Regions from separate parts of the Rhizobium sp. 62_C5_N11_2 genome, predicted to be linked through region 3. Evidence: riboswitches for the same ligand, from Rfam matches in the RefSeq annotation. Region 3 holds a riboswitch; each other region holds the start of a gene.
The links. A riboswitch is a leader RNA that binds a small molecule or an ion and turns the genes downstream of it on or off. The one in region 3 is predicted to bind cobalamin.
Positions count from the first base shown of each region.

Region 1: linked by a shared signal. The riboswitch ahead of cobU (bifunctional adenosylcobinamide kinase/adenosylcobinamide-phosphate guanylyltransferase) and the one ahead of nrdH (glutaredoxin-like protein NrdH) in region 3 are both predicted to bind cobalamin.
Region 2: linked by a shared signal. The riboswitch ahead of AB8B31_RS13115 (ABC transporter substrate-binding protein) and the one ahead of nrdH (glutaredoxin-like protein NrdH) in region 3 are both predicted to bind cobalamin.
Region 4: linked by a shared signal. The riboswitch ahead of bluB (5,6-dimethylbenzimidazole synthase) and the one ahead of nrdH (glutaredoxin-like protein NrdH) in region 3 are both predicted to bind cobalamin.

Region 1 covers NZ_JBPWPW010000001.1:2,385,669-2,391,266, reverse strand. Annotated here, with positions in the region: gene AB8B31_RS12030 (adenylate/guanylate cyclase domain-containing protein) at 1-725, shown strand, start outside; gene AB8B31_RS12025 (chloride channel protein) at 754-2,544, opposite strand; cobalamin riboswitch at 2,803-3,199, shown strand; gene cobU (bifunctional adenosylcobinamide kinase/adenosylcobinamide-phosphate guanylyltransferase) at 3,361-3,885, shown strand; gene cobW (cobalamin biosynthesis protein CobW) at 3,890-4,939, shown strand; gene cobN (cobaltochelatase subunit CobN) at 4,944-5,598, shown strand, end outside.
Region 2 covers NZ_JBPWPW010000001.1:2,592,131-2,597,728, forward strand. Annotated here, with positions in the region: gene AB8B31_RS13105 (ABC transporter ATP-binding protein) at 1-754, opposite strand, end outside; gene AB8B31_RS13110 (FecCD family ABC transporter permease) at 751-1,782, opposite strand; gene AB8B31_RS13115 (ABC transporter substrate-binding protein) at 1,788-2,804, opposite strand; cobalamin riboswitch at 2,983-3,237, opposite strand; gene AB8B31_RS13120 (tetratricopeptide repeat protein) at 3,459-4,061, shown strand; gene blh (bifunctional sulfur transferase/dioxygenase Blh) at 4,126-5,406, opposite strand; gene AB8B31_RS13130 (DsrE family protein) at 5,588-5,598, opposite strand, start outside.
Region 3 covers NZ_JBPWPW010000001.1:3,864,281-3,869,878, reverse strand. Annotated here, with positions in the region: gene AB8B31_RS19100 (heavy metal translocating P-type ATPase) at 1-1,357, shown strand, start outside; cobalamin riboswitch at 1,522-1,745, shown strand; gene nrdH (glutaredoxin-like protein NrdH) at 2,011-2,232, shown strand; gene nrdI (class Ib ribonucleoside-diphosphate reductase assembly flavoprotein NrdI) at 2,247-2,651, shown strand; gene nrdE (class 1b ribonucleoside-diphosphate reductase subunit alpha) at 2,630-4,834, shown strand; gene nrdF (class 1b ribonucleoside-diphosphate reductase subunit beta) at 4,922-5,598, shown strand, end outside.
Region 4 covers NZ_JBPWPW010000001.1:2,231,543-2,237,140, reverse strand. Annotated here, with positions in the region: gene AB8B31_RS11275 (methyl-accepting chemotaxis protein) at 1-540, opposite strand, end outside; gene AB8B31_RS11270 (MFS transporter) at 811-2,214, opposite strand; cobalamin riboswitch at 2,389-2,576, shown strand; gene bluB (5,6-dimethylbenzimidazole synthase) at 2,619-3,305, shown strand; partial or broken gene AB8B31_RS11260 (molybdopterin-dependent oxidoreductase) at 3,302-3,979, shown strand; gene AB8B31_RS11255 (phosphatase PAP2 family protein) at 4,089-5,273, opposite strand.

The sequences.
Region 1 (5,598 bases), 1.5 Mb from region 3:
GTGATCAGCTGGCGATCGTCAAAGCGCTTGTCCCGGCGCTGGGTCTGGCGGCTTACCGTGTGGCGGCATCGAAAACCGCCACCGATATCCTCGCGGTCTATACCGGCGCTAGGACGAGCGCGCGCATTCTGGCCGGGGAGACCCAGAGGGGAACCGGCGGCTCCATCAATGCGGCGATCCTGATTGCGGACCTCAGAAATTTTACGGCCTTGACCGAGGTCTATCAACCCAGCGAGATCGTCGGGTTTCTGAACGAACATTTCGAGCTGATCGACCGGCATGTCGAGGAAAATTCCGGCGAGATCCTCAAGTTCATGGGCGACAGCGTGCTTGCGATCTTTCCGACCGACGCCGAGGGTCCGCAGAAGGCCTGCATGGCCGCGCTGGCTTCTACGAAGAATCTGCTGAAAGCAAACGAGGCGCTGAACCGTGAGCGGACGCAAAACGGCGGCCCCGATATCGGCGTCGATGTCGTCCTGCATCTCGGCGAGGTTTTCTACGGGAACGTCGGCGCCCGTGGCAGGCTCGATTTCACGGTGATCGGCAGGGCCGTCAACGAGGCCTCGCGGCTAGAAAAGCTCTGCGGCACGCTTGAACAACACCTGCTGATGTCGGAGAGCTTCGCGGCCACCTGCGCCGTGGCCTGCGAGTATCTGGGATCGTTCGAGCTGCGCGGCGTTTCGAAGCGGGCCGACGTGTTCAAGCTCGCCGACGCCGTATCCTGAAGCGTCGATCCGATCGGCGCGACGACGCTCAGATCTCGCCTGAGACCTCGCGGCGGCGGCGGTCGAGTTCTTCGCTGTAGCGGCGCAGCGTATAGCTTTCGCTGAGCTGGCCGATCACCTTGCGTTCGATCAGGTTGTTGACGACGGCGAGTGCTTCGCTTTCGCTCTTGTCGAAGATCGCCGCCGCTTGCCTGGCATTCATCTGCGGCTGCAGGAAATCGTTGCGGTAGTGGATGAAATCGGCAAGCGTCTTGCCCTCGTCCTGGGCGTCGGTCGGGTTGGCGTAGATCTCCGGCACCAGCACGAGGCCAACATATTTGTCGCTCTCCTCGACGAGGATGACGCGCTGGGTCGAGCCGATCGGGAAGGCCTGCTTGAATTCCTCCAGAGAGATGCCTGCCCTTGCCGTCTTGACATCGGCGCGCATCAGCTTGTCGACCGTCAGATTGCGGATCCAGCCGACATCATGGGCGCTGCGAATGCTTTCGCCGCGAAGATGAAAGCGCCATGTGGCGAAGGAGTAACCGAAGGTCGAGCGGACGACGAGCGAGGAGGTGATGACGGCGGCGAGCACCAGTGCCGTGATCAGGAAATCGCCGGTGATTTCGAGCGCCAGGAACGTCATGGTCAGCGGCCCGCCGATGACGGCGACGGCGAGCGAACTCATGCCGACCACGGCATAGATGACGGGCGTCAGCGTCGCATCGGCAAAATAGGGGCCGCAATAGGCGAAGAGCTTGCCGAGCAGGGCGCCCATGAACAGCGAGGCGAAGAACAGCCCACCCCTGAAGCCGGAGCCGATCGAGATCGCCGAGGCGAAGGATTTCAAGAGGAAGAGGCCGATCAGCGTCGGGATCGCCACCTCACGGGAAAGGTTCAGATGCAACGCGCCGTGGCCGGCCGAGAGCACCTGCGGTGAGATCATCGCCAACAGCCCGACGATGATGCCGCCGAGTGCCGGGCGGAAGGGTGGGGCGATCGAGCTCTTGCGCGCCAGCTCTTCGACAAAGGCGACGCCCTGCATGATCAGGATGCCGACACCGGCGCAGAAAGCACCGAGCAGCAGTGCCGGGATATAATCGGCTGGCACGACCGAGCCGAAGCTGCCGATATCGATGGTGAAATCGCTGCCGGCAAGCAGCCTTGCGATCAGGGTGGAGACAAGGGCGGAGACGACGACAGGCGTCAGCGACACGATCGTATAGGTGCCGATGATCAGCTCGAAGGCATAGAAAGCGCCGGTCAGCGGCGCGTTGAAGGCGGCGGCGATGGCGCCCGCCGCGCCGCAGCCAACGAGGGTGCGCAGGTCCGAGCGGCGAAGCTGCAGCTTCAGGCCGAATTTGGAGGCGAGGCCGGCGGCAAGCTGGGTATAGCCGGCCTCCAGGCCGACGGAGGCGCCGAAACCGTTGGAGATCAGGTTCTGCACGGCAACGATGATGCTGTCGGTCAAGGACAGGCGGCCGCCATGCAGCGCATTGGCCTCGATCGGGTCGACCATCGGCTTCTTGCGTCGTTTCGCCAGCACTAGGAGCAACAGGCCGAGCAGGGCGCCGCCAATGACGGGGGCAGTGAGCAGCAGCATCTTGTTCTCGATCTCGGACGAGCTCAGCCGCTCGCTGTCGGCGATGCCGAAGACCAGCTGATGCAGCTCGTTGGAGACGTAACTCATGCCGGTGACGGCGAGACCCGAGATGATGCCGACGACGGCGCCCGCCAGCGACAGACCGACCTCGCTACGGCGGGTCAGCGCCCGCAGGCGTCCCGGATCGAAGAAAACACGCAGCGCACGAAAACGGCGCCGATCCAATTTCATAAGCATGGCTAGACAACTAGGCGGGGAGAGGCCCGGTCAAGGGCGGAGATGGTCGCGCAGTCCGCTTGCGACGCAATTGCGGCGAAAAGCCGGCGGCTGGGACAAATTTTTATGACGTAAGTCTCTGATAAATGACGATATTTTAGGTAGAGTAAGTCGTGTTGGCGGAGTTGCTTCCTCTGGCCGGCCATTGCCCGGTCGCCAAGGCCGGTTGACTTCACCTCTGAGCTTGCCTAACCATCCCTCAACGGATGGTCGCCCGACCATCCCGACATAACGGATGGTTCCGGATCGGTGTTACGCCCTTCCGGATGAAAAGGGAATGTGACGCGGCGGACCCAAGCCGGGCGCCTTCATCACAGCCGACCCCGCGACTGTAGAGCGGTCAGGGTCTTCCATCCGGCGTTAAGCCCTTTCTGCCGGCAGCCTGCAATCGTGCAGGCGGGCGGGACGGGCGGCATGCCGGAAAAGCCACTGGATATGCATGGTGATCAACCGGGGTCGGACGCCTCTCAAGTCTACGAATCGTCCACCTTTTCACTGATGCAGCCGGGAAGGCGAGGATGATCCGCTGGCACGATCAGGGCGACCGGTTTCCGGTCTGCCCCGATCGCGGCCGATAACCGCGAGCCAGGAGACCTGCCATGCGTGCCGGGCGCGAAGCCCACACCTGGGCACTATGCCCGTTGCCAGCACGGAGGTTGTCTTGGCTGAACGATTGAATTCAGCGCAGCCTGGTGCGGCGCGATTTGGCGGGGCCTTACAGCCGCCGGCGTCTTCCGTAGCGGCTTGCGCGGCATCTATTCAGAAGGCAACGCCGGCATGACGGCTGCCCCCTCCAACACTGTCTTCATCCTCGGCGGCGCGCGCTCCGGCAAGTCCAGGTTCGCCGAATCCCTCGTCACCGCGACCGATCTGGATCGCCACTACCTTGCCACCGGGCGGGCCTGGGACGAGGAGATGCAGGCGCGCATAACGCAACACAAGGCCGATCGCGGTCCGTCCTGGACGACGCATGAGGAGCCGCTCGATCTTGTCGGCAAGCTTACCGACATCGATGGCGAAGGGCGCATCGTGCTGATCGATTGCCTGACGCTCTGGGTCACCAATCTGATGATCGAGGAGCGTGAGATGGCGGTGGAATTTGCCGCACTTGCCGATTTCCTGCCCGCCGCGAAGGCGCGGCTCGTTTTCGTTTCCAACGAGGTCGGTCTCGGCATCGTGCCGGATAATCGCATGGCGCGGGATTTTCGCGATCATGCCGGCCGGCTGCACCAATCGATCGCGGCGAAGGCCGCCGAAGTCTATTTCATCGCGGCAGGCCTGCCGCTGAAAATGAAGGGTTAAGTCCATGAACCAGCAGAAGATTCCCGCAACCGTCATCACCGGCTTCCTCGGTGCCGGCAAAACGACGATGATCCGCAACCTGCTGACCAATGCCGGCGGCAAGAAGATTGCGCTGATTATCAACGAATTCGGCGATCTCGGCGTCGACGGCGACGTGCTGAAGGGCTGCGGTGCGGAGAATTGCACTGAGGACGACATTATCGAGCTCACCAATGGCTGCATCTGCTGCACGGTCGCGGACGACTTCATCCCGACGATGACGAAGCTGCTCGAACGCGAACAGCGGCCCGACCATATCGTCATCGAAACCTCGGGCCTTGCTTTGCCGCAGCCGCTGGTCGCCGCCTTCAACTGGCCCGACATTCGCACCCAGGTGACCGTCGACGGTGTCATCACGGTGGTCGATAGTGCTGCCGTTGCCGCCGGCCGTTTCGCCGACGACCATGATGCCGTCGATGCGCGCCGTGCCGAGGATGAATCGCTCGATCACGAAAGCCCGATCGAGGAGCTGTTCGAGGACCAGCTCACCTGCGCCGACCTCATCGTGCTCAACAAGACCGACTTGATCGACGCCGCGGGCCTTATCAGGGTGCGCGACGAGGTCGCCTCCCGCACGGTGCGCAAGCCCGTGATGATCGAGGCGAGAAATGGCGAGGTGTCAGCCGGCATCTTGCTCGGCCTTGGCATCGGCACGGAGGACGATGTCGCCAATCGCAAGTCGCATCACGAGCTGGAGCATGAGGATGGCGCGCCGCACGATCACGACGAATTCGACAGCTTTGTCGTCGATCTCGGAGCCATTGCCGATCCCGCCGGTTTCGTCGAAGCGCTGAAGGACATCATATCAGCCCATGACGTGCTGCGTCTCAAGGGTTTCGTCGACGTTTCAGGCAAGCCGATGCGTTTGCAGCTCCAGGCCGTCGGCAGCCGCATCGACCATTATTTCGACCGCGCCTGGGCAGCCGGAGAAAAGCGCGGCACACGCCTCGTTGTCATTGGCCTGCACGAAATGGACCAGGACGCGGTGAGGGCGGCGATCGAAGCGCTGGCATAGACCGATGCATCTGCTTCTGGCCCAGCAGGGAACGATCAGCGACGGCGAGGAGGCAATCGACCTTGGGCAGACGCCGGGCGATATCCTGTTCCTGTCGGCGGCCGACAGCGAGCTTGCCGCGATCGCAGCCGCCCATCGCGATCGCCGGACAGCACCTTCGCTGAGGCTCGCCAGTCTGATGAGCCTCAAGCATCCGATGTCGGTCGATACCTATGTCGAGCGCACCGCGCGGCATGCGAAGCTGATCATCGTGCGTGCGCTCGGCGGCGCCAGCTATTTCCACTATGCGCTGGAAGCGCTGCATGCGGCTGCGGCTCGCGCCGGTGCACTGATTGCGGTCTTGCCGGGTGATGCCAGGCCAGATGCGGGGCTGGTTCCTTTCTCCAATGTTGATCTCGACGATCTCAACGCGCTCTGGGCCTATCTGATCGAGGGCGGCGATGCTAATGCGCGGGCGTTTCTCGATTATGCCGGGGCGATGCTGTCGGGCACAGATAAGCCGGCACCGGCTGTGCCTTTGATGAAGGCAGGTATTTGGTGGCCGGGGCGGGGGTTGATCGGGGTCGAGGAGTGGCGGCGGGTCGTTTTAGATATGTCTTCGGGTGCGGGGATGGTAGCGGAGGAGGGATTTGAATCCCCTACAGTCGCCATCAGCTTCT
Region 2 (5,598 bases), 1.3 Mb from region 3:
CGTATTGGATATGATGCCGGCCGTGCACGGCCGATTTCTGGACATGGGCGCGAACGCCGAAGACCCGGCCGATCATATCCTCCGTCAGCACCTCCTCCGGCGCCCCCGAGGCGACGACCTCGCCTTTCTGAAGCACCGCCAGCCTGTCGCAGAACATCGCCGCCAGATTGAGATCGTGCAGTGCGACGATGCAGGTGATGCCGAGCTTCGAGATCAGCGAGAGAATGTCGAGCTGATGCTGGATATCGAGATGGTTGGTCGGCTCGTCGAGCAGCAGTTCGCTCGGCGCCTGCGCCAGCGATCTGGCAATATGGACGCGCTGGCGCTCACCGCCCGACAGCGTCTGCCAGAGCTGGCCCGCCCTCTCCCGCATGCCCGTCCGCGACAGGGCCTCGTCGACGGCTGCGTCGTCTCCGGCGCCCCAGGACGACAACAGCCCGCGATGCGGCGTACGGCCGAGCCGCACCACGTCGCGCACCGTCAATTGCGTATCCGTCGTCGTCTGCTGCTCGACGAAGGCGACGCGCCGCGCAAGCGCTGCGCGCGACAGCGAGGATATATCGTCATCACCCAGCCGGATGACGCCGCTGCGAACCTTGCGCAGCCGGCAAATCAATCTGAGAAGGCTCGATTTGCCGGAACCGTTCGGCCCAAGCAGGCCGAACACCTTGCCCCTTTCCACCGTTAGGCTGACGCCGTTGACGATGACGGTATCGCCGGCGGCAAAGCTTACCTCGTCGACGCTGATGCTCATGCATTCCCTCGCACGCGATAGAGGATGATGGCGAAGGCCGGCGCGCCGAAGAGTGCGGTGACGACGCCGATCGGCAGGATTTGCTGCGGTATGATGACGCGCGAAACAATATCGGCGCCGACCATGTAAATCGCACCGCCGAGCGCTGTTGCCGGCAGCAGCCGCCCATGCCCCGGCCCGACGAGGAAGCGGGCGGCGTGAGGGATGACGAGGCCAACGAAGCCGATCGAACCCACCATGCTGACGACGCTTGCCGTCATCGCCGCCGTCATGCCGAACAGCACGATTTGGACGCGGCGTACGGCAATGCCGAGCGAGGCGGCAGCATCCGTGCCGAAAGCGAAGGCGTCCAGCGCCCGCACATGGGCCATGCAGATGATGAAGCCGGCAAGCGCGATCGGCACCGACAGATAGACATCGGGCCAGCGCACGCCACTGAGCGAACCCAAAAGCCAGAACAGGATGCCGCGCGCCTGCTCGGCATTCGCCGATGTCGTCACGATGTAGGAGGTCAGCGCATTGAAGAGCTGCGAACCGGCGACGCCGCAAAGGATGATGCGCTCGCCGCTTCCTCCCGCACCCGTTGCCAGGAAGCCGACCAGCAGAAAGGCGATCACCGCACCGATGAAGGCGCCGCTCGAGAGGCCGAGAATACCGTAGCCGAAGCCGAGGATCATCACGCAGACGGCGCCCGTCGAGGCGCCGGCGGAGATGCCGAGCACATAGGGTTCGGCCAGCGGATTGCGCAGCAGCGCCTGCAGGATCGCACCGCAAAGCGAGAGCGATGCGCCGGCGCTGGCCGCGACGAGCGCGCGGCTCAGACGATAATCCCAGACGATGCCCTGGTGGATGCGGCTGATCTCGAAATTCGTTCCGAACAGCCGGTTCGAGACCGCCTCCGCCGTGGTCGCAACGGGAATTGCGATCTCGCCGATGGAAACGGCAAGGCTGATCATCAGCCCGAGCAGGAGAAGTGCGGCAATGGTGAGCGCGGCAAGCGCCCACCATCCCTGTTGCCTGACCGACATTGCCTTCACTGCGCCAGGCCGAAGGACTTGATGCCGTTCGCCAATGTCTCGATGCCATCGATCGTGCGGATCGTCGGGTTCATCGACTGCGCGTCCATCATCACGAAGTGCTTGTTTTTGACCGCGTCGAGCTCCTTGGTCACAGGGTCGTTCTCAAGAAAATCGACCTTGACCTTAGGATCGTCAGCCGCATAACGGCGGCGGTCCATGGTCGCGAGCACGATGACGGCAGGGTTCGCCTGGGCGATGGTTTCCCAACCCACCAGCGGCCATTCCTCTTCCGTGGTGACGACGTTCTTCGCACCGATCGTCTTCAGGATATAGGCGGGCGCGCTGTTCTTGCCGGCGATGAAGGCGTCGCCGCTGACCTCTTTGCTGGAGAACCAGAAGACGACGGGCAGGTTCTTGCCCGATGCGCCCGATATCGACGCGACAGCATCCGCCTCGCGCTTCTTCAGCGCCGAAATCAGCGCATCGCCGCGGTCCTTCACGTCGAAAATCTCCGAGAGCTCGGCGATTTCCCGGTAGATCAGGTCCATCGTGAACAATTCCCCACGCACGCCGTCGCCGCCATCTGTGTTGACCTTGGCGACGCAATCGGCCGGCGCGAGATAGGTATTGATCCCGAGATCCTTGAACTGTTCCCGCTTGCCGACGGAGCCCTGCGCGCCGACATGCCATTCGAACTCGGCCGCCACCAGGTCGGGCTCCTGCCCGACGACGGATTCGAAGCTCGGATCGTTGTCGGCAAGCCGCTTTATCTTGCTGTTGGCCTCGGCATATTGCGGCAGGACTGGACCGACCCAGACGGCCGTCCCGGCGATCTTGTCGGCAAGGCCGAGCGAGAAAAGAATTTCGGTCATACCCTGGCCGATCGAAACGATCCTGGCGGGCGCCTTCTGAAAAGTCACCTGCTGGCCGCAATTACTGACGGTCAGGGGGTAGTGCGTCGCGGCAAGGCTTGGTGCCGCAAGGCCGGCGAGCCCGAAGGCAAATGTCATGGCGGCGAGAATCTGGCGCATGGAAAACCTCGATGAAGGAAAAAATCACGGCCGTTCCGCGCATGTGCGCGGACCGAAAGCACGCTTAAGCGTGCCCTAGCCGCAGGAGGCCCAATCGAGACGGATGCATGCCGGAATTCGGCGAAGGTTCAGCAGGTCAATCATATCTGTTCCTTGTCCGGGCATCCCCGCCCGGTTGATTGGATCGTGATTGACGGCAGGTCTCCTGGCTTGCGGATATCCGTCGTTACATCCGCCTTCCCGCGATATCCGCAGTGGCAGGGCCATAGGCCCTTCAGAGATGGCCAGTCGCTGGCCACTCCTGAGATGATCGACAATCCGCTTACAGTTGCGGGGGCAGCCACGGTCTCGGTCCCTACTGGGTCGTCCTCACCGTGTTCCCTATTAATCCCCTTGGAGTCATCTTCAGGGAACCGTCGAACCCAGTTACGTCGCAGACCTGCCTAACGTCAATGATTATTGCGGAGGATCGTGCCGGCCCACCGCGGCAAATTGCGAGACCTCGAAGCAAAACTCGCGAGCACCCTCGCGCAAAAGCTATCGTCTGCGGCGCTGGCGTCGGGTCATCAGTCGGCGTGCGTCACGACGGATTGCGGAAGGCGGGCCCCCGACATAGCTTTGGCGCCACCGATTTCAACGAGGTCTGATGTAGCAATGAGCAATCCGGATAGCACCGATCTCGCCGCAGCCAGGATAGACGCAATTCGCCAAGCAGCCGAGCAAGGCGATGCACAAGCACAATTTGAATTAGGCCATATGACCGCACGAGGTGAAGGTGTCACCGGGGATAAAGCCGAAGGCGCGAGATGGCTTCGGAAAGCGGGCGAACAAGGTCATGTCGATGCGCAATTCCTCCTGGCTGGCCTGTATCTCATGGGGGACGGCGTTGCACAGAGCGCGCCGGAAGGCGTCGAGTGGCTTGATAGAGGCGCCAGTCAAGGCCATGCCGACGCACAGTATTTATTGGGCTTGATGAGAGAGGACGGCGACGGTTGCGATATCGATCCAACAGACGCCGTGAGATGGTACGGCCAGGCCGCAAACCAGGATCATGCCGGTGCGCAATACAGGCTAGCCCAAATGAAAGAGCACGGCGTGGGCTGCGAGATCAATCTGACAGAGGCTTTCAAATGGTACCGTCGTGCAGCGCTTCAGGATTACCCTGATGCAAGAGAAGATCTGCTCGATTTATGTCGTGCACATCCAGACCTGCCGCTTCCAGTATCAGAATTGCTCGATGGCAAAGGTCGTTCCTGATACTCAGCCCTTTGTCCGGCGGCGCAATCGTCCAGACGCCGTCGCCGTCCTATTCACTCCGCCCCTACAACGCATCCAGCGGTATCTTCAAATACCGCCGGCCGTTCTCCTCCGGCTCGGGCAACCGCCCGCCGCGGATATTGACCTGCAGCGCATGCAACATCAGCTTCGGCTTCGGCAGCGTGCGGTCGCGCGCCTGGCGCAGCGCAACGAAGCCGGCCTGGTCGATGCCTGCGATATGAGGATTGGCGCTTTTCTGGGCGGTCACCGTGCTTTCCCAGCGGGGGTGGCGGCCGCCGGGCTGGTAGTCGTGGCCGGAAAAGAGCCGGGTCTCCTCGGGCAGCAATAGGATGGCCTGGATCGAGTGCCAGAGGGCACTGGCGCTGCCGCCCGGAAAATCGGTTCGCGCCGTGCCGGAATCCGGCGTGAACACTGTGTCGTGCACGAAGGCGGCGTCGCCGACTACATAGGTCACTGAGGCGAGTGTGTGCCCGGGCGAAAACATCACGCGGGCTTTAAGCGCACCGATCTCGAAGGCGTCGCCATCGGCAAACAGCCGGTCCCATTGCGAGCCGTCGGCTTTAAGCGCCGGCCAGTTGTAGATCTCCTTCCAGAGCATCTGCACGTCGGTGACATGGGCGCCGATCGCCGTCGGCGCGCCGGTCTTCTCATGCAGATAATCCGCGGCGGAGAAATGATCGGCATGCGGATGCGTGTCGAGGATCCACTCGACCGTCAGCCCCTCACTTTTGATATGAGCGAGGATGGCGTCGGCGTTGGCCGTTCCCGTCGCCCCCGACATCTCGTCGAAATCGAGGACCGGGTCGATGATGGCGCAGCGTTTCGTCGCCGGGTCGGAAACGACATATTGTACACTGCAGGTGCGGGGCTCGAAGAAGGCCTTCACATGAGCCGCCTGCCCTGCCCGCTTTTCCAGAAAGCGGCGCGCGCCGGCAAGATCGAAGCCGAGGTTTTGACCGAAGGCCTCGACATCTCCGGGCTTCATCCGCCCGTCGAGCACCTCGCCCAGTGCATAGAGCGTCAACGCTCGTGTGCCGCTCTTGCAATGGGCGACGACCGGTCCCTTGGCCTCGGCCATCGCTGCCTGGAAGGCACGGATATCGGCCTCGGTGATCTCGGTTCCCTTCACCGGCACGAAGCTGTAGGCGAGCCCGGCGGTGGCGGCGGAAGCCTTTTCCGCGGTATTGCCCGGCTGCCCCGGCTCCTCGCCATCCGGTCGGGCATTGATGACGGCGGCAAAACCATCAGCCGCGAAGGCGGCAAAACCTGCGGCGTCGGGCTGCTCCGCCACCGATATCAGCTCATTGACCCTCACGGATGTCATCGAAGCCCCCGCGCTGCCGCTCCAGGCATTATCGCACGTATATCGATACAATCTCACAAGTATATTGCCGAACGCAAGAATAGGCGTTTGGTATTTCTCTGCACCTGTCGCCGATCCGCAAAGCCTGAAGAAACCGGTGGGAGACGCCGCCCAAACTCCCGCCCATCCCGACGGAGTATCGTCAAAACGATA
Region 3 (5,598 bases):
GACGGGCGAGAGTACGCCGGTTCGCAAGGGCGTCGATGCCGTCGTTTTTGCCGGCACGGTGAATGGCGATGCGGTGCTCAGGGTTCGCGTCACGGCGGCTGCCGCCGACAATACCATCGCCCGCGTCGTCAAGCTGGTGGAGGAAGCTCAGGAATCGAAGGCGCCGACCGAACGCTTCATCGATCGGTTCTCGCGCTATTACACGCCCGGCGTCGTCGTGGTCGCAGCGCTTGTCGCGGTCGTTCCACCGTTGCTGTTCGCTGGGCCGTGGGGCGAATGGGTCTATAAGGGCCTTGCGATCCTTTTGATCGGCTGCCCCTGCGCGCTCGTCATCTCGACGCCGGCGGCGATCGCCGCCTCGCTTTCATCCGGTGCGCGGCGCGGGCTGCTGATGAAGGGCGGCGCGGTGTTGGAAACGCTCGGCAAGGTGACGATGGTCGCCTTCGACAAGACAGGCACGCTGACAGAAGGCAAGCCTCAGGTGACCGACATCATTTCCTTTGGCCTGAGCGAGGCGCAGGTGCTGTCGCGCGCGGCGGTGCTGGAGCAGGGTTCCAGCCATCCGCTGGCGCTGGCGATCCTCAACCGCGCCAAGACGGACGGCGTTCCCGTGCCGCCGGCCTTCGAGCTTGAAGCGCTGCCGGGCAAGGGTGTCAGCGGCAAAGTCGGCGGTGAGGCGCTGGATCTGCTGTCGCCACCTGCCGCCCGCGAGCGCGGGACGCTCAGCGCGGAACAGGATGCACGCATCACGGCGCTGAACGACGAGGGCAAGAGCGTGTCGGTGCTGCTCGTCAACGGTGTTGCGGCCGGCCTGATCGCCATGCGTGACGAGCCGCGTGAGGATGCCGAGGCCGGGCTCGCTGCCCTCAAATCAGCAGGCGTCAAGGCGATGATGTTGACGGGCGACAACAAGCGGACGGCAGCAGCCGTTGCCGGCATGCTCGGCATCGACTGGCGCGGCGAGATGATGCCAGAGGATAAGCAGCGGGTCGTTGGCGAATTGAAGCGCCAGGGCTTCATCGTGGCCAAGGTCGGCGACGGCATCAACGATGCTCCGGCGCTGGCCGCTGCCGACATCGGCATCGCCATGGGCGGCGGCACCGATGTGGCGCTGGAGACGGCGGATGCTGCCGTGCTGCACGGACGCGTTGGCGACGTGGCGCGGATGATCGAACTTTCCAAACGCACGATGCGCAACATCCTGCAGAATATCACCATCGCACTCGGGCTGAAGGCGCTGTTTCTGGTGACGACGATCATAGGGATCACCGGGCTCTGGCCAGCGATTCTTGCCGATACCGGCGCCACCGTGCTGGTGACGATCAATGCACTGCGGTTGCTTCGGATAAAAATATGAATGTCGTTTGAGGAGCCGGCTTCTGCCGGCTCTCTTTATGATGCGTTCTCCACAGCGCTTTTCCGTTAACGCTTCGTTATCCACATCATACACAGGCGCGGCGATTCGTTGCCGCCATTGTTGCGCCGCCACAACAACTTGTTGACGTCATGATCGATTCGCGTACCATATCTAGTGTTCGAGGTTCCGTCGATTCGTGAGGATCGGTGACTAAGACGGGAATTCGGTGCGCTTCGCCATCATGGCGCGGCAATGCCGGGGCTGCCCCCGCAACTGTAAGCGGCGAGCAACTGTCCGATTTCAGGTCACTGGAGCATGATGCTCCGGGAAGGCTGGGCAGGCGCTTTGACCCGTGAGCCAGGAGACCTGCCTCGAACGAAACGTCCACGGGCGGGGTGTCCGGAAGGTCGCGTTGCATGGCTGCGGGGAATCTCCGCATCGCGTTTCGCAGGCCCGAACCTCCTCATGAGCCACTTCGGGGTGAAGTCATGTCAGAATTTCAGTTCAGGCCGCCACCCGCTAGAGGTAGAGGGCGGAGTACGCCCAGCGGCTAAACAGCCGCACAGCTCAAAATCATCAGAGAATTTTTCGACGGATATCGACAGATTTCCGATCGATGTCCTGCGCCCAATCGCATCGTCACGAGGAATATCATGACCATTACCGTCTACAGCAAGCCTGCCTGCGTCCAGTGCACTGCCACCTACCGCGCCCTCGACCGTCTGGGCGTCGATTATGACATCGTCGATATCTCGCAGGATGCCGAAGCGCTCGATCGCGTCCGCAGCCTCGGCTACATGCAGGCGCCTGTCGTCATCGCCGGCGAGCAGCATTGGGCGGGCTTCCGTCCCGACATGATCAGCGCGCTCTCCTGACCTGAGGACAAGCGATGGGCCTGATCGTCTATTATTCCAGCCGATCCGAGAACACCCATCGGTTCGTCGCCAAGCTCGGTCTGCGCGCGGCGCGCATTCCGCCAGGTGGCGCAGACGCGTTCCATATCCGCGAACCCTTCGTGCTGATCGTGCCGACCTATAGCGGCGACGGCGGCAAGGGTGCCGTTCCCAAGCAGGTGATCCGTTTCCTCAACGATGCGGAAAACCGAGGACACATCCGCGGCGTGATCGCCGCGGGCAACAGCAATTTCGGCGAGACATACGGGCTCGCCGGCGACGTGGTCTCGCAGAAATGCCAGGTGCCGTACCTTTACCGGTTCGAGCTCATGGGCACCGACGACGACGTCGCCAAGGTCAAACACGGAATGGAACGATTTTGGACACGGGAACAACCCTGACGCGGGATGCGGGCGCAAAACCGCATCAAATTTTTGCTCAGCCCGCCGGGGAGAGGCCGCCGAAAGCAGCCGAAACCCTCGACTATCACGCGCTGAACGCGATGCTGAACCTCTATGACGATGAGGGGCGGATTCAGCTCGACAAGGATCGTTTGGCGGCCAAGCAATATTTCCTCCAGCATGTGAACCAGAACACGGTGTTCTTCCACAATCTGAGGGAAAAGCTCGATTACCTCGTGACCGAGGGATATTACGAGCAGGAGGTTCTCGACCAGTATTCCTTCAATTTCGTGCGGGATCTGTTCGACCAGGCCTATGCCAAGAAATTCCGTTTCCCGACCTTCCTCGGCGCCTTCAAATATTACACCAGCTATACGCTGAAGACCTTCGACGGCAAGCGCTATCTCGAGCGCTATGAGGACCGCATCTGCATGGTGGCTCTGGCCTTGGCGCGTGGCGACGAGGCCCTTGCCCGCGACATGGTCGACGAGATCATTTCCGGCCGTTTCCAGCCGGCGACGCCGACCTTCCTCAATGCCGGCAAGAAGCAGCGCGGCGAACTGGTTTCCTGCTTCCTGCTGCGCGTCGAGGACAATATGGAATCGATCGGCCGGTCGATCAATTCGGCGCTGCAATTGTCGAAGCGCGGCGGCGGCGTGGCGCTGTCGCTGACGAATATCCGCGAGGCAGGCGCGCCGATCAAGCATATCGAGAACCAGTCCTCGGGTATCATCCCGGTGATGAAGCTGCTCGAAGACAGTTTCTCCTATGCCAACCAGCTCGGGGCGCGGCAGGGCGCGGGTGCGGTCTATCTCAATGCCCATCATCCCGATATCATGCGCTTCCTCGACACCAAGCGCGAAAATGCCGACGAAAAAATCCGCATCAAGACGCTGTCACTCGGCGTCGTCGTGCCCGATATCACCTTCGAACTCGCCAAGAACAATGAGGATATGTATCTGTTCTCGCCCTATGACGTGGAACGCGTCTATGGCGTGCCTTTCACCGAGATTTCGGTGACGGAAAAATATCGCGAGATGGTGGCGGATGCCCGCATTTCGAAGAAGAAGATCAAGGCGCGCGAATTCTTCCAGGTGCTTGCCGAAATCCAGTTCGAGAGCGGCTACCCCTACATCATGTTCGAGGACACGGTGAACCGGGCGAACCCGATCGCCGGACGTATTTCGATGAGCAATCTATGCTCGGAAATCCTGCAGGTCAGCGAGGCGAGCGAATATCATGACGACCTTTCCTACAAACATCTCGGCAAGGATATTTCCTGCAATCTCGGCTCGCTGAATATCGCGGCGGCAATGGATTCGGCAGATTTCGGCAAGACGATCGAGACCTCGATCCGGGCGCTGACAGCCGTTTCCGACATGAGTCACATTTCCTCGGTTCCCTCGATCGAGAAGGGCAATGACGAGAGCCATGCGATCGGCCTCGGCCAGATGAACATGCACGGTTATCTCGCCCGCGAGCGTATCTTCTACGGCTCCGAGGAAGGCGTCGATTTCACCAATATCTATTTCTATACGGTGACCTATCACGCAATCCGCGCCTCGAACCTTTTGGCGGTCGAACGCGGTACGAGCTTCAAGGGCTTCGAGAATTCGAAATATGCCTCCGGCGACTATTTCGACAAATATACAGAGCAGCTCTGGGAGCCGGCGACGGAGACGGTCAGGGCGCTGTTCGAGACGTCAGGCATTCACATTCCGACGCAGGAAGATTGGGCCACGTTGAAGAAGGCGGTGATGGCCTCCGGCCTCTATAACCAGAACCTGCAGGCGGTTCCGCCGACGGGGTCGATCTCCTATATCAACCACTCGACCTCCTCGATCCATCCGATCGTCTCGAAGATCGAAATCCGCAAGGAAGGTAAGATCGGCCGCGTCTATTATCCGGCGCCGTTCATGACCAACGACAATCTCGACTATTATCAGGATGCCTACGAGATCGGGCCGGAGAAGATCATCGACACCTATGCGGCGGCGACCCAGCATGTCGACCAAGGCCTGTCGCTGACCTTGTTCTTCCGCGACACGGCAACGACGCGCGACATCAACAAGGCGCAGATCCATGCCTGGAAGAAGGGCATCAAGACGATCTACTACATACGCCTTCGCCAGATGGCGCTGTCCGGCACCGAGGTGCAGGGCTGCGTATCCTGCACCTTATGATTTGATTGCGGCTGACGCTGCAAGAAGCGGGAGGGTTCCGCAGTTCCCTTCGCCATGCAGACGCTGACGCCCGAAAAGGACCACCCGATGAACATGCAAATCAAACCTGCGTCCCGCGTGCGCGCCATCAATTGGAACCGCATCGAGGACGATAAGGATCTCGAAGTCTGGAACCGGCTCACCGGCAATTTCTGGCTGCCGGAGAAGGTGCCGCTTTCGAACGACATTCCTTCCTGGGCGACGCTGACGCCGGTCGAGCAGCAGCTGACCATCCGCGTCTTTACCGGTTTGACGCTGCTCGACACGATCCAGAACGGCGTCGGTTCCATCCGGCTGATGGAGGATGCGGTGACGCAGCATGAGGAGGCGGTACTTTCCAACATCTCCTTCATGGAGGCGGTGCATGCGCGCTCCTATTCCTCGATCTTCTCGACGCTGTGCTCGACGCCTGACGTCGACGATGCCTACCGCTGGTCGGAGGAGAATGAATTCCTGCAGCGGAAATCGGCGCTGATCATGGAGCAGTACGGCTCCGGCGATCCGCTGAAGAAGAAGGTCGCGAGCGTCTTCCTTGAAAGCTTCCTGTTCTATTCCGGATTCTACCTGCCGATGTACTGGTCGAGCCGCGCCAAGCTCACCAACACGGCCGACATGATCCGACTGATCATCCGCGACGAGGCGGTGCACGGCTATTATATCGGCTACAAGTTCCAGCGCGGGCTGGAGCGGCTCGGTGAGGAGAGAAGGCAGGAGATCAAGGATTT
Region 4 (5,598 bases), 1.6 Mb from region 3:
GAGCAACGAAATGAGAACTTTCTGCCTGACTTCGGAAGCGATTTTTTCGACAGACCAGTTCGTGACGATGTAGCCGGTGGCCTTGCCTGCCTTATCCAGCGGAAGCGGCGCGATGATCGTGACCACGCCGGCGGATGTTCCGCTATCATCGACAGTCGTCTTTTCCGGTTTCGCGCTGAGACGCTTCGCCAGATCGGCGGGTGCAGGCAAACCGTTGATGCCGTCGCGTGTCCACGTATCGACTGATGCCGGTTCCGCGTTGAATGCGGCAAACTGTACAAGATCGAGCGAGGGGTCGTCGCGGTAGAGCGAATAAGCCTCGCGAACGGCGTTCGCCTTCCCCCATTTCACGCCGCCGGCGGCCAGAGATGCAAACTGCTCCGCATCCTTGGACCAGTTCGCCTTGGCGCCATCGATCAACGCCCGGGTTTCGTACATCCAGGTATAGGTGGCGAAAGCGGAAATGCCGCAGAGGTTTACGGCAACGATAATCGCCGCCAGCTTGGCTGTCAGAGGCATCGTTTTCAAAAAATGGAACATTCCGCGGCGGCCTAGAATTGCGGCTCAGTCGGACATGTTCCCGACTGGCGTATCAATACGGGCATCGACGCTGACGGTCGCATCACGAGCGCTCATGCCCATGTCCTGATAGCAACCCAAAACGCGCAAACGCAGTGTGTATTTGATGTGTGAATAAATCATAAAGTAGAAAGGAATGCTGAGCACACGCGTGCCATTCGCGCCTGCTCCCGCCGGCGCCGAGCCTTGCGAACCGGTGGGTGTAGCAGGGTTTCCGTGGCGTCAGGGAGATCAGCTATTTTCAGCCACGGCCTCTTCCGGCTCGACGTGCCGGCGCTTGCGGCCGTGCGCCGTCAGTTCAGCGCCAGCATCGTGGGGCAGGCGCAGGAAGGTGATGCAGGCCAGCGCCGAAATCGCCGAGACGCTGAAGAAGGCGATGTGGAAATCCGAGACCAGCAGCCTGCCGTCGTGAAAGCTGCTGGAAATTTCGAGGATGCCGCCGGCGATCGCCACACCCATCGCCATGGAGATACGCTGGGCAACGGCATTGATTGCGGTTGCCTGGCTGCTGTCGGCACCATCGACATCGCCGAAGGCCATGGCGTTGACGCCCGAGAAAGCCATGGAGCGGAACAGGCCGCCGATCAGCAGGCAGGCCATGATCAGGAACAGTGGCGTTTCGGCGGTGAACAGGCCGTTGATGCCGAGGAAGATCGCCGCCAGCAAGGTGGTGAGGGAGATCACCGTGCGGAAGCCGAAGGCATTGAAGGTGCGCGAGGCGGCGAATTTCGAGCCCATGGAGCCGAGCGCGCTGACGAAGGTGACCGAGCCCGATTGCAGCGGCGTCAGGCCGAAGCCGAGCTGGAGCATCAGCGGCATCAGGAAAGGCAGGGCGCCAAGTCCCATGCGGAAATTCGAGGCGCCGAGGATCGCCGCCCGAAACATCGGGTAGCGGAACATCTTCGGATCGAGAAGCGGATAGGGCACGCGGCGCGCATGCAGGAGGTAGAGGAGGCCGGCAAGGATGCCGATCGCAACCGTGACATAACCGTAGACAACGGGCACGGCCGGCAGGCTGATCACCGACAGGCCGAAGACGAAGCCGGAGAAGCCTAGGCCGCAAAGGAAGAAGCCGGGGAAATCCATCGGCCGGGGACTGCGTGGCTCAACCGCCGGCAGGAAACGGGTGACGAGGATGATGCCGAGCACGCCGATCGGGACGTTGATCCAGAAGATCCAGTGCCAGGTGAGGTAGGTTGTGAGGAAGCCGCCGATCGGCGGACCCATGATCGGACCGATCAACGCTGGAATGGTGAGCCAGGCCATGGCATCGACGAGTTCGTGACGCGGCGTTCCCCGGACCAGCAGCAGGCGGCTGACCGGCGTCATCATCGAGCCGCCGGCGCCCTGGATCAGGCGTGAGATGACGAAGGCCGTGATCGAATTGGAAAAGGCGCAGGCGATCGAGCCGATCATGAAAACGAAGATCGCCATGCGGAAGATGTTGCGTGCGCCGAAACGATCGGACATCCAGCCGCTGATCGGGATGAAGATCGCCAGCGCCACGAGATAGCTGGTAACGGCGAGCTTCAGCGCGATCGGCGAGGTGCCGATATCGGCTGCGATCGCCGGTAGGCTGGTGGCGATCACGGTCGAATCCATCTGTTCCATGAACAGGGCGACCGCAAGGATCATGGGCGTGAGGCGGGGCACGGGCAACCAAAGTGCAAAGAGAAAAAGTGCGGCGCCATGGGCGTCGGTCAGGATCGGTTTGTTTCTAAGGCAGCGATGCGCCTCTGTCCATGAAGTCGATGTCGCATGCAACGTGTCGGCGGTATGAGGGCCGGCTTGCCGCCGCCGCGCTTTCCTGAAATAGATGCGCTGTCAGGTGCCCGCCGTCCAGGCGGGAGAATCGGGAATCCGGTGCAAAGCCGGAACGTGCCCAACGCTGTAAGGCCGACGCTTGCCGCTTCATCACGCCACTGGCTTCTCGCCGGGAAGGCTGCGGCAGACGGATGACGCCGAGTCAGAAGACCGGCCTGGCTAGATAGACCGATCCGCGCGGACGGCGGGGCGGTTGCGTTGTTGGGGATTTGACGATGCGACCCTTTGATGAGGATGCCCTTTCAGCGGCGTCCGGTTTTTCCTTGGCCGAACGCGAGGCCGTCTATCATGCGATCATGACGCGACGCGACGTTCGCAGCCAGTTCCTGCCCGATCCCTTGCCGGATGATCTTGTGCAGCGGCTGCTGACGGCAGCCCATCATGCACCCTCCGTCGGCTTCATGCAGCCGTGGAATTTCATTCTGGTGAAAAGCGCAACCGTGCGGGCGCGCGTCCGGGATGCTTTTGCGAGGGCCAACGAGGAGGCGGCGCTGATGTTCGAAGGCGAACGGCGGCAGGTCTACCGCTCGCTCAAGCTTGAAGGCATTGTCGAGGCGCCGCTCGGCATATGCGTGACCTGCGATCCTACCCGCAGCGGCAGCGTCGTGCTGGGGCGCACGCACAATCCCAGGATGGATAGCTATTCCACAGTTTGCGCCATCCAGAATCTCTGGCTTGCGGCGCGGGCGGAAGGGGTCGGGATCGGCTGGGTCAGCATCTTTCATGAAGGCGAGCTGAAGAGCATTCTCGGCATACCCCAGCATGTCGAGGTGGTCGCCTGGCTCTGTGCCGGTTTCGTCGACCGGCTCTATGACGAGCCGGAACTGTCCGTCAAAGGCTGGCGGCAGCGGCTGCCGCTCGATGAACTCGTCTTCCATGATGGATGGGGACTGAACACCTAGAGGTCGTCTTCTTCGGCACCGACAAAGGCGAGGTCACGATTCGCGACATCAAGATGCAACAGAACTTCGCTCGCAGCATGTCGCTCGCCGACGCGATGAACCCCGACAATCTGCTCTGCTACGAAATGAACGGGGCGACCCTGCCTGCCCCCAACGGTTTCCCGCTGCGGCTGATAACTCCGGGCTGGTACGGGATTGCCAACGTCAAGTGGCTGAAGGGCATCGAGGTTCGCGACACCCGCTTCATGAGCCTGCTGATGGGCCGCGACTATGTCACCATCCGGGAGGAAGAGCACAACGGCGAGACCGTGCGGGCCGAGACCTCGGTCGGCCGGGCCTTGCTGAAATCCGCGCCCGCCAAGGTCACGCGCAACGACTCGGGTCACCGGGTCGTCGGCGCAGCCTGGGGTGCACCGATCGACCGGGTCGAACTGAAAATTGATCAAGGGCCCTGGATGCCGGCAGTCATCGATCACAGCGAGGAGGCCGAATACGCCTGGAAGATTTGGTCACTGGATTGGCCAAATCCCTCGCCTGGAGAACACACGGTGACCTCGCGCGCGATCAGTACCGCAGGGCAAATTCAACCGGCGATGGACGATCCCTTGATCGCCAAAAAGCACACATACTGGGAAAGCAATGGCCAGGTGACGCGCCGCATCCGCATCGTTTGAGAAACGTTGCTGCCTCGCACGTCGGCTGCTGAGTGAACGGAACGTTCCACCGAGAACCCCTCGCTTAGGATTGCGACATTTCAGGAGAAAGGCGCTAGCGGCCCTTCCGCTAGTCTGCCCCGTCTTTTTTTGCCCGCTCGATGAATTTCCCGGCGACTGCTTTGCCAAGTGCGGCACCGGCCCGGTTGTCCATTTCATAGTGGATGCCGGCCCAGATGCGGGAATCGCCCGCTTCCTTGCCGACCGTTCGGATGAACTCCGCCTGGTCGGGGAACAGATAGGCAAGCACCTCGCATCGGGCAGTCGACAACGTGGAGTGATTCGACGGATAACTGGGATGGGCCGGCACTGCGAACAGGGGAGTGATGCTCGGGTCAAGCATGTTGGGCCGCAGGTACCAATAAGCGTATTTCCCGTCGTTGCTTGCAATGTAGGCGTCGTAGTAGACCGTTGCGAGCATCGCGTAAGCCCGTGCGGCGCGCGGCGGGTTCGAATCCGTCTTGTCCTCGAACATCCACTTGCTGGCATAGTCATACCAGTCGGTGAACAGGCCGGATGGGCTTTGCCAGTAGAACGCCTTGTAGCTGTTGGGGAATTTTCGCTCAAACTGGCGGACTGCATCCGTCTCGGCCTTCACGGCCGCAGACTTGCAGTCGGGCGGAGTCGGTGGCCTGAATTCATCGGCTGTCTCGAGCAGGATCGGCTTCCAGTTTGGCATGGTTGCATTGGCGGGTTTGTCTCCGACCCACATGCACGGCCCGGTCGGCACGGTGCCGGTCCAGACGGCATCGGAGCCGTCGGCCTTTGCCCGCGCAATCACTTGCTCTGCCACGCGTCGCCCCAGTTCCAGGCCGGCGGATGAATCGCTTGGGAACTGGACACCGGCAAGGACACGCGACTGTGCGGCTTCTTCGGCCATCGCCTGGAACGACGACGCCTCGTCGGGAAAGAAATAGGCAAGAACGGTCGCGGCGGCGGCGGCGGCGGCCGCGTGTTCGGATGGATAAGCGGGACTCCGAGGCGTAGGCAGCGCAGTCGGCAGTGTCGTATCCACCTCGCTCGGGCGGGGGCGATTGTAGAAGTATTTCGACTCCCAAGCCGCGATGGTGGCGTCGTAGACCGCCATCGTCAAATAGGTGTAGACGCGATGCGCATTGGGGATCGTCTGGTTTGCGAGAAGACGGTTGTTGACCAGGTCAATCCATCGATAGCCGGGCGAACCGGCGTCCCAGAATGTGATCTTGGCGGCGACCTGCGCATCGTTCTTTGCGACAAGTTCGCGGACCTGCTCCAACTCGGTTGCAGAAGTATCCGGTGGGGGCGGGACTCGGAAGTCTTTGCCCGACGTGATTACCCACGTCTTCCACATTCCAGCGTTTGGCTCTATCTGATCCGATTGGGCGAAAGCGAAGTTCCCTGACAAAAGGATTAGCGCGCAGGCCCTGCTAAAGCCGCTAAGCATTTTCGACCCCCATAGTTGATCCCCGGCCCAAAGACGGAAGGTTTTCTGTTTTGACGGCCGTCCCATTTTCTATTTTAGCCCGCTCTAATTATACCGCGAAGCGCTGCCAAGTGAAAGGATCAATGAGAGCAGGATCAAGGAGGCCGCTCTAGCCAAG